One region of the Clostridium moutaii genome, then DNA from elsewhere that is predicted to be linked to it. Evidence: predicted binding sites of a transcription regulator. Region 1 holds the regulator's gene; each other region holds the start of a gene.
What was found. The regulator LexA, encoded in region 1, represses DNA repair genes until DNA is damaged. The targets are predictions, from matches to a motif close to CNAACANNTGTTNG.

Region 2: the regulator LexA is predicted to act here: its motif matches at 1,742-1,755, upstream of AB8U03_RS09930 (putative DNA modification/repair radical SAM protein).
Region 3: the regulator LexA is predicted to act here: its motif matches at 1,380-1,393, upstream of recA (recombinase RecA).

The regions. Positions count from the first base shown of each region.
Region 1 covers NZ_JBGEWD010000005.1:147,186-150,479, reverse strand. The annotation lists gene hfq (RNA chaperone Hfq) at 92-340, shown strand; gene AB8U03_RS07235 (methionine gamma-lyase family protein) at 447-1,727, shown strand; gene lexA (transcriptional repressor LexA) at 1,802-2,410, opposite strand; gene AB8U03_RS07225 (hypothetical protein) at 2,521-2,931, shown strand; gene AB8U03_RS07220 (tyrosine recombinase XerC) at 2,992-3,294, opposite strand, start outside.
Region 2 covers NZ_JBGEWD010000008.1:100,074-103,367, forward strand. The annotation lists gene AB8U03_RS09925 (glycoside hydrolase family 68 protein) at 133-1,578, shown strand; gene AB8U03_RS09930 (putative DNA modification/repair radical SAM protein) at 1,790-3,076, shown strand; gene AB8U03_RS09935 (TIGR03915 family putative DNA repair protein) at 3,093-3,294, shown strand, end outside.
Region 3 covers NZ_JBGEWD010000003.1:210,692-213,985, forward strand. The annotation lists gene rimO (30S ribosomal protein S12 methylthiotransferase RimO) at 1-663, shown strand, start outside; gene pgsA (CDP-diacylglycerol--glycerol-3-phosphate 3-phosphatidyltransferase) at 647-1,234, shown strand; gene recA (recombinase RecA) at 1,460-2,500, shown strand; gene rny (ribonuclease Y) at 2,740-3,294, shown strand, end outside.

The sequences.
Region 1 (3,294 bases):
AATATCATTGAATTCTTTTTTTCTGCTATATACTGAAGGATTTTTGTGATATTTATAGAATTATATAATAAAATTACGGAGGGTGAGAACTATGAGTAAACCAGCTAATAATTTACAGGATATTTTTTTAAACGGTGCAAGAAAAAACAAAATTTCAGTTACCATATATCTGACCAATGGATTTCAAATTAGAGGAACAGTAAAGGGATTTGATAATTTTACAGTTATATTAGATTGTGCTGGCAAGCAGATGATGGTATATAAACATGCAATTTCCACTATTACACCCATAAAATCAATCTTATTTAATACACCAATTGAAACAGATGATAAAGAATAACTAAAAAACATCAAGTCATATGGTTATTATAAACTATAGATGAGGAATAGGTAATGCCTATTCCCTTTCTATGCGTTATTTTAACATCTTTAAGGAGGTAAAAATATTGCTGGAAATAACTAAAGAAAAACTTAAAAACAGATATAAAATAGGTAAAGAAATAATAAACTTATACGAAAAGGCCCTGGATGATGTGAAAGATCAATTTGAATATTACGATGAGATAAGAGAATATAACCAGATAAAAGTTTTAGATGCCCTTCAGCAGGAAAAAATAAGCGAATCTCATTTTACCAATTCTTCCGGCTATGGATATGGTGATATAGGAAGAGATTCTCTGGATAGGGTATATGCCAGAATATTCAATTCAGAAAGTGCACTTGTAAGGCCTCATTTTGTAAATGGTACCCATGCCCTTTGTTGTGCAATTTTTGGCAACTTACGTCCTGGAGATACAATGCTTTCTGTATGTGGTACTCCTTATGATACCCTACATAGTTTAATAGGAATAGATACGGATAAAAAACTAGGTTCTCTCAAAGAATATGGTATAAATTATGAGCAGGTAAATTTAACTGAAGATAATAAAATAGACTTTAAGAGCATAGGGGAGCACCTGAAAAAAAACAATAAGATAAAGTTGGTTCATATACAGAGATCCACTGGTTACGGCTGGAGAAAATCTCTTCTCATATCTGAAATCAAAAGTATAATTGATTTTATAAAACAGATAAACCCAAATGTAATATGTTTTGTAGACAATTGCTACGGGGAATTTATAGATACATTGGAGCCCACAGATGTAGGTGCCGATTTAGCAGCAGGTTCTCTTATAAAGAATATAGGCGGCGGCATAGCGCCTACCGGAGGGTATATAGTAGGTAAAAAAGATTACGTCACCCAAGCTTCCTATAGACTTACTGTTCCTGGAATAGGAGGGGAATGTGGCTCCACTTTCGGAGTCATGAGGCTTTTATATGAAGGACTATTTTTAGCCCCGCATATTTCTGTAGAGGCAGTAAAAGGTGCTATTTTTTGTGCGAGAATTATGGAACTGGCAGGATTTGAAGTTCTTCCTAAATACAATGATAAAAGAAGTGATATAATACAGGCAATTAAATTCAATGATAAATCAAAATTAATAAATTTCTGCAGTTCCATCCAAAAGGGATCACCAATAGATTCATTTGCTCAGTGTGAACCCTGGGATATGCCTGGATATTCAGATCAAGTTATAATGGCTGCGGGGGCTTTTGTACAGGGATCTTCCATAGAGTTATCCGCAGATGCCCCTATAAGAGAACCTTATATCGGATATCTTCAAGGCGGGCTCACTTTTGATCATGCCAAAGTGGGCATACTCATAGCTTTATCCAGTATACTGTAGAAAATACAAGTTCAAAAACAGAGATTTACTTTAAAATAAAGCAGATCTCTGTTTTTAACTATTATATACTAAACTTAATATCTTCTATATACGCCCACTAACTTGCCTATAATCTTACAGTCATCCACTATAATAGGCGGCATATTCTTGTTTTCCGGCTGTAACCTTATATTGCTTTCTTGTTTGAAAAATCTTTTTAAAGTAGCCTCGTTTCCAATTAAAGCTGCAACTATATCTCCATTTTCAGCAAAATTAGTCTGCTCCAGTATAGAAAAGTCTCCATTCAATATACCTGCATCTATCATGCTTTCTCCCTTTACTCTCAATATAAATAGTTTTTTATCATTTTTAATAAAATCCACGGGAATAGGGAAAAAGTCTTCCACATTTTCCGTTGCTAAAATAGGCATGCCTGCGGCTATATCACCTATGATGGGGATATCAATCATCTCTTTTTGTGGAATTGATTTTTCTATAATTTCTATAGTTCTGGATTTAATGCCATCTCTTTTTATAAGCCCACGTTTTTCCAATCTCTCCAGATGATTGTGAACAGTAGAAGTAGACCTTAACCCCACAGCCGCACATATTTCTCTAACAGATGGCGGGTAACCCTTTTCTTTAATTTGAGACTTTATAAATTCATATATCTGAAGTTGTCTATTATTACTGTAATCTCTCATAAAAAAACACTCCTATAACTTATTTATGTGAATTATATCACAAAAGTTGACAAATATCAAACTTATGTTCTATACTATTTATTATATAATTAAGAAGGAGAATATTATGTATGAAAGATAATTATTGTATATTTGATAAAAACAAAGTGTGTGATGACTGTGGTGAGTGTAAATTATGTGACTTGAATTCAAGTAAAAAATGCAACAATTGTGGTAAATGCCTTGAGATGGAAGGTTATGACATGAGAGCTATAAAAATTGATGATATCATAGATGATGAAAATGAATCCAGAAGATATGAAAAGGAAGAAAGCAACTATGATTCATTTGATTCTCATTATCAACTTAATGAAGAAGATTTAAATGAAAACAGTGAAAAAGAAGAAGATAACCTTGTTGGATTTATAAATGATATAGATGGGTTGAAGGAAGTTTTAGAGAATGAAGATACTTTTAAAGAAGTTGCATATGAAGAATATCCAGGTCTTATAAGGATTCAGAAAAAAACTAAAAATAAATAACATATGAAATCAAAGGCTGGAAAAAAAATCTCAGCCTTTGATTTTTTGGTTGAAATGCTATTATTCCTCTTCTTCACTTAAAGGATTTGATTTTACTGCTTCTCTAAGTTTTTCATCATCCACATGGGTATAGATTTGAGTAGTGGATACATTTTCATGGCCCAGTATTTTTTGAAGACTTCTAATGTCTACATTTCCATATTTATACATAAGAGTAGCTGCAGTATGCCTGAGCTTATGAGGTGTATATTTTTCACTGTCCAGGCCAGCATTTTTCAAATATTTTTTCAGCATCAATTCCACAGTTCTTTTATTTATTCTGATGTAATTTCTGCTTATGAAAAGGGCATCCTTATCCTTTAT
Region 2 (3,294 bases), on a different contig from region 1:
ATAAAAAAGAAAAAGTTATTTGGGAGGTAAATAATGGTTAAGTCAGAGATTAAAAAATTTATTTTCAGTAAATATTTAATTTTTAGCTGCCTGAAAAAGGACGTGAATATCAAAAAGCTTATCAAGAAAGCAATGGTATTTACCTTTACTGGAGTGTTACTTTTAGGGAGTGGATATCCGGCTTTTGCGAAGGAAAAAGACAATATGGATTACAAAAACACTTATGATATTTCTCATATCACCCGTTATGACATGCTTAAAATACCTGGACAGCAAAATAGTGTACAATTTAAGGTACCTCAATTCGATGCATCAACCATAAAGAATATCTCTTCAGCAAAAGGTTATGATAAGTCAGGTAACTTAATCAATCTAGATGTGTGGGATAGCTGGCCACTGCAAAATGCAGATGGAACGGTGGCAAATTATAATGGATACAATCTTATTTTTGCTTTGGCAGGTGATCCAAAAAACGGGAATGATACTTCCATTTACTTGTTCTATCAAAAAATCGGTGACACATCTATTGATAGTTGGAAAAACGCTGGTAGAGTATTTAAGGATAGTGATAAATTTGTTCCAGATGATCCTTATCTTAAATATCAGACACAAGAATGGTCAGGATCTGCAACATTAACATCTGATAATAAAGTTCGTTTATTCTATACAGATTTCTCGGGTGCTCTAGAAGATGGAGGAACAGGTGACGGGAACCAAGTATTGACAACAGCTCAAATCAATTTATCTGAACCGGATGCTGATACGCTTAAGATTGACGGAATAGCAGATCACAAATCTATCTTTGATGGTGGAGACGGTACGATTTATCAAAATGTTCAACAATTCAGGGATGAAGGCATGTATCTTTCAGGAGATAATCATACTTTAAGAGATCCACACTATGTTGAAGACAATGGTTATAAATATCTTGTTTTTGAATCCAATACAGGGACAGCAGATGGCTATCAAGGTGATCAATCTTTATACAATAAGGCTTACTATAGCGGAAGTGAAACTTTTTTCCGGACAGAAAAAAATAATCTGCTGCAGAGTCCTAAAAAGCAACTTGCATCCTTAGCCAATGGTGCATTAGGCATTGTTGAATTAAATGATGATTATACAGTTAAAAAGGTCATGAAGCCATTGATCACATCAAATACAGTAACAGATGAAATCGAACGTGCCAACATATTTAAAATGAATGGTAAATGGTATCTATTTACGGATTCGAGAGGATCAAAAATGACCATTAATGGGATAGGTGACAAAGATATTTACATGTTAGGTTATGTATCAGGTTCCTTAACTGGCCCATATAAACCATTAAATAAAAGTGGACTTGTATTAAACATGGATCTTGACCCTGCTGATCTTACATTTACTTACTCTCACTTTGCTGTTCCGCAATCCAGCGGCAATGATGTAGTCATAACAAGTTACATGACTAACAGAGGTTTTTATGCAGATCATAATGCCACCTTTGCACCTAGTTTTTTACTTAACGTTCAAGGCTCAAAGACGTCTGTTGTACCAAACAGCATCCTTTCACAGGGACAGTTGATAAGTAATCTTCATTAACTAGTTTGATATTAATATTTTTATATATGAATTAGTATTTACCTAACCACCAATTAATTTTTAGAAATAAAGCTAATTGGTGGTTTTGATTTTTTGTAAAAACTAATTCGCTATAAAAAATTATTGTTAAATCCCCAATATGATAAAAAAATTTTGCTTTATAGAAACATATGTTCTATAATATTATAAAGGAAAATAAGGGGATGATTTTATGGATATGTTTCATAAACTTAAAATTCTCACTGATGCAGCAAAATATGATGTGGCATGTACCTCAAGTGGAGTGGACAGAAAGGCTGCAGCCGGTGGCATTGGAAGCTCTGAAGCCTGTGGCATATGCCATAGTTTTTCAGCAGATGGAAGGTGTATCTCTCTGTTGAAGGTTTTGATGACGAATGTCTGTGCTTATGACTGTAAATATTGTGTCAATCGCCGTTCAAATGATGTGCCAAGAGCTTCTTTTACACCTAGAGAACTGGCGGATCTTACAATGAATTTTTATCGCCGCAATTACATTGAGGGCCTTTTTTTAAGTTCCGGTGTGCTGAAAAATCCTGATTACACCTGTGAACAAATGATTGAGGTACTGCGAATTTTAAGGCAGGAATATAGATTTTTTGGATACATCCATGCAAAGGCCATTCCAGGATCAGACAGTGTGCTTATTGATCATCTTGGCATGCTGGCAGACAGGATGAGTGTGAATATAGAGCTGCCTTCCCAGAACAGCTTGAAGCTTCTGGCTCCGGATAAGTCAAAACATTCTATTTTAAAACCCATGGGATATATTAAACACCGCATACAGGAAAATTCCATGGATCTGGTAAAGTATCGAAGCACACCTAAATTTGTGCCCGCAGGTCAAAGTACTCAGATGATTGTCGGGGCAACGGGTGATACAGATTTTCAGATTTTGAATTTAACTGAAGGCCTTTACAGAAATTACAAGCTGAAAAGAGTTTTCTTTTCTGCCTATGTTCCAGTTTCTGAAAACTCTCTGCTGCCTCAGATAAATAGAGAGCCTTTGCTTTTAAGGGAACACCGCCTTTACCAGGCGGATTGGCTTATAAGATATTATGGCTTTAAGGCAGGTGAAATTCTGGATGGGAATCATCAGAGTTTTAATCCTTACATAGATCCAAAATGTAATTGGGCATTGAATCACAGGGAATACTTTCCTATAGATGTAAACTATGCACCCTATGAAGATTTATTGAGGGTACCGGGTATTGGAGTTAGAAGTGCCAGACGGATTGTAACTGCCCGCCGTAATTTTTTATTGAATTTTGACGGCCTGAAAAAACTGGGGGTTGTGCTTAAAAGAGCACGGTATTTTGTGATTTGCAGCGGTAAATCGGCTGAGAATCTTAATACAACAAGGGATGCTGTAATTAGATCCCTAATGTCCAAAGGAGCAGCGGACAGATATTACAAGAATTTTGCCTCTCATGAGGACTATGAGCAGTTATCTTTTTTGGATAAATTATCATTGATATAGTAGGAGGATTTATAAAATGCCTGGAAAATCGAATCTTATTTATAAATATGATGGTAGTTTTGATGGACTCATGTGCTGCGTATTTGAAAGCTATTACAAAAGGGAAATACCCATGGATATTATCTCTCCTGTCCAGCTTCAAACCACCTTTTTCCCACTAAAGGAAATTAAAACAGATTTGCGGAAATCCAGCAGGGTAATTGACTCCATACCTAAAA
Region 3 (3,294 bases), on a different contig from region 1:
CATGGAATAGAATGGATTAGATTACTTTATTGTTATCCTGAAGAGATAACAGAGGAGCTTGTAAATGAGATTGCTGAAAATGATAAGGTGTGCAATTACATAGATATACCCCTTCAGCATATAAGTGATGATATATTAAAACTTATGGGGAGAAAAGGAAGAAAAGCAGGCATAATAAAAATTATAGATGAGCTTAGAAAAAAAGTGAAGAACATTTCAATTAGAACTACTATAATAGTTGGATTCCCTGGGGAGACTGAGGAAAATTTTAGTGAACTAAAAGATTTTATAAAGCTTACGAAGTTTGAAAACATGGGAGTTTTTAAATATTCTCGGGAAGAGGGAACTGCAGCTTTTAAAATGAAAAATCAAATTCCAGAGGAAATAAAGTCAGCCAGAGAAGGGGAATTGATGATACTTCAGCAAAAGATTGTGGACTCAATTGAAAAAGATAAAATTGGCAATGTTTATAAAGTGCTTGTAGAAGGTAAAAAAGGGAAGCTGTGGTATGGAAGAAATTATGCAATGGCCCCAGATATAGATGGGCTTGTATATATAAAATGTAAAAATAATTTACAAATAGGTACTATGATTGATGTAAAAATAATTCGTAGTATTGAATATGATTTGTTAGGAGTTGTATGTGATGAATTTAGCAAATAAACTTACAATACTTAGAATGTTATTGATTCCATTTTTTTTGATCTTTATGGCTGTAAAAGATATGCCCTATGGAAAAATTATTGCAATAGCTATTTTTGTAATAGCTTCAATAACAGATAAATTAGACGGGTATATAGCCAGGAGCAGAAATCAAATTACTAGATTTGGGAAATTCATGGATCCTCTAGCAGATAAGCTTTTAGTTACTGCTGCACTCATATCATTGGTTGAATATCATATAATACCAACTTGGGTGGCAATGATAATAGTAGCTAGGGAGTTTGCAGTAACAGGTCTCAGAACAATTGCGGCAGCAGAGGGAATTGTAATAGCAGCCAGTCCTTGGGGCAAGGCTAAAACTGTAACGCAGATAGTAGCTATAATACTTGCGCTTATAAACTTAAATTACAATCATGTATCTTTGGGAATACTCAGAAGTGTTATAAATCATCCACATAGAATTTTAAATTGGACTACGGATATCGCCATGGCTATAGCAATAATTATGACTTTAATTTCAGGCATAGATTATTTCGTGAAAAATAAAGAGGTAATGAAACCAGATAGATAATAGATCTGATGATTAAAATGCATTTATGTGTCCATAATTAAAATATGTTTAAGTGGAGAATGGATATTTTCAGTTTTTGCACAACAGCGTAAAATAATTAATTAAATCTGTTGACTAGGGATAGAATATAGTATATAATTTATTTAGAACATGCGTTCGTATAAGAAAGGAAGTGATCCTTTGGGAAATTTAAATAATGAAAAGTTACAGGCTATAGAATCTGCCATGGTGCAGATAGAAAAACAATTTGGAAAGGGTGCTATAATGAAACTGGGGGAAAATAGTGTGCTAAATGTAGATGCTATTTCGACAGGATGTCTTGATTTAGACATAGCCCTTGGTATTGGAGGAGTTCCAAGAGGAAGGGTAACAGAAATATTCGGACCTGAATCTTCAGGTAAGACCACGGTGGCCCTTCATATAATTGCAGAAGCTCAAAAATCAGGTGGTGCAGCAGCTTTTATAGATGTGGAACATGCACTTGATCCTACTTATGCAAAGAACTTAGGAGTTGATATAGAAAATTTGATTGTATCCCAGCCGGATAGTGGAGAACAGGCACTTGAAATTACAGAAGCATTGGTGAGATCTAATGCCATAGATGTTTTAGTAGTTGATTCAGTGGCAGCTTTGGTTCCAAAAGCCGAGATAGAAGGAGAAATGGGAGATCCCCATGTAGGACTTCAGGCAAGACTTATGTCTCAGGCACTCAGAAAACTTACATCTTCTATAAATAAATCCAAATGTGTGACTATATTTATAAATCAGCTTAGAGAAAAAGTGGGAGTTATGTTTGGAAATCCTGAAGTTACCCCAGGGGGAAGGGCACTGAAATTTTATGCTTCTGTCATAATGGAGGTAAGGAGATCCGATGCTATAAAACAGGGAGATACAATAGTAGGTAATAGAACTAAAGTGAAAATTACAAAGAATAAAGTGGCACCTCCTTTTAAACATGCTGAATTTGACATAATGTATAATCATGGCATTTCCAGAGAGGGAAATGTGCTGGATGTAGGAGTCAGAGAAGAATTGATACAAAAAAGTGGTTCATGGTTTTACTATAAAGAAACGAGGCTTGGACAAGGAAGAGAAAATGCAAAACAATTTTTCAAGGAAAATCCAGATATTTTACTGGAAATAGAAAGTAAAATACGAGAAAAGTACAATTTGTCTGAGTTAAAAAAATCTTCATCAGATAGTAAAAAAGAAAAAAGCAGCAAAGTAGATACAAAAAAAGAAGAACAAAAACATCTGGATATATGATGTTGTATGAAATCGCAAGATAATAATCCTGCGATTTTGCATATGTATAATTATAATAAATATATACATAGAATAAGATGTATATAACTTGACAATAATTAAAATATAATATAAAATTAAGACAAATTCTGGTTTATCATGTATTTAGGAATTGCCAATTGAATAATATGACACCTTTTCTATGCTTGCATATTTAACTATGATATAGATTTCATAATAGAAGCAAAGGAGGTGTTCATGTGAATTCCGTAATAATATATGAGATTATTGCTGGTATACTAATAGCTGCCATTTTATTAGTTGAATTTAAAACTACTAAAAATAAGGCAAATGCTATAAAATCACAGGCTCAAGAGGAGTCTAATAGATTGAAGGAAGAGGCTATGCGAGAAGCCGAATCCCGAAAAAAAGAAGCTATACTAGAAGCTAAAGAAGAAATTCATAAATTAAGAAATGATGTGGAAAGAGAATCCAGAGATAGAAGAAATGAAGTTCAAAGGCTGGAAAGAAGATTAATACAAAGAGAAGAGTTACTTGATAAAAAAAGTGATGCTTTTGAGAAAAAAGAGATTAGTCTAGATAAAAAACAGCAGGAAATTGATAAGTTACAGACAAAAGTGGATGAATTATATCAAAAACAAAGAGAAGAACTTGAAAGATTGTCAGGTTTAAGTTCAGAAGAAGCTAAAAGTATTTTATTAGAAGAAGTAAGAAAAGAAATAAAACATGAATCTGCTATGATGATTAAAGAAGTGGAAACAAGGGCTAAGGAAGAGGCAGATAAAAAGGCTAGG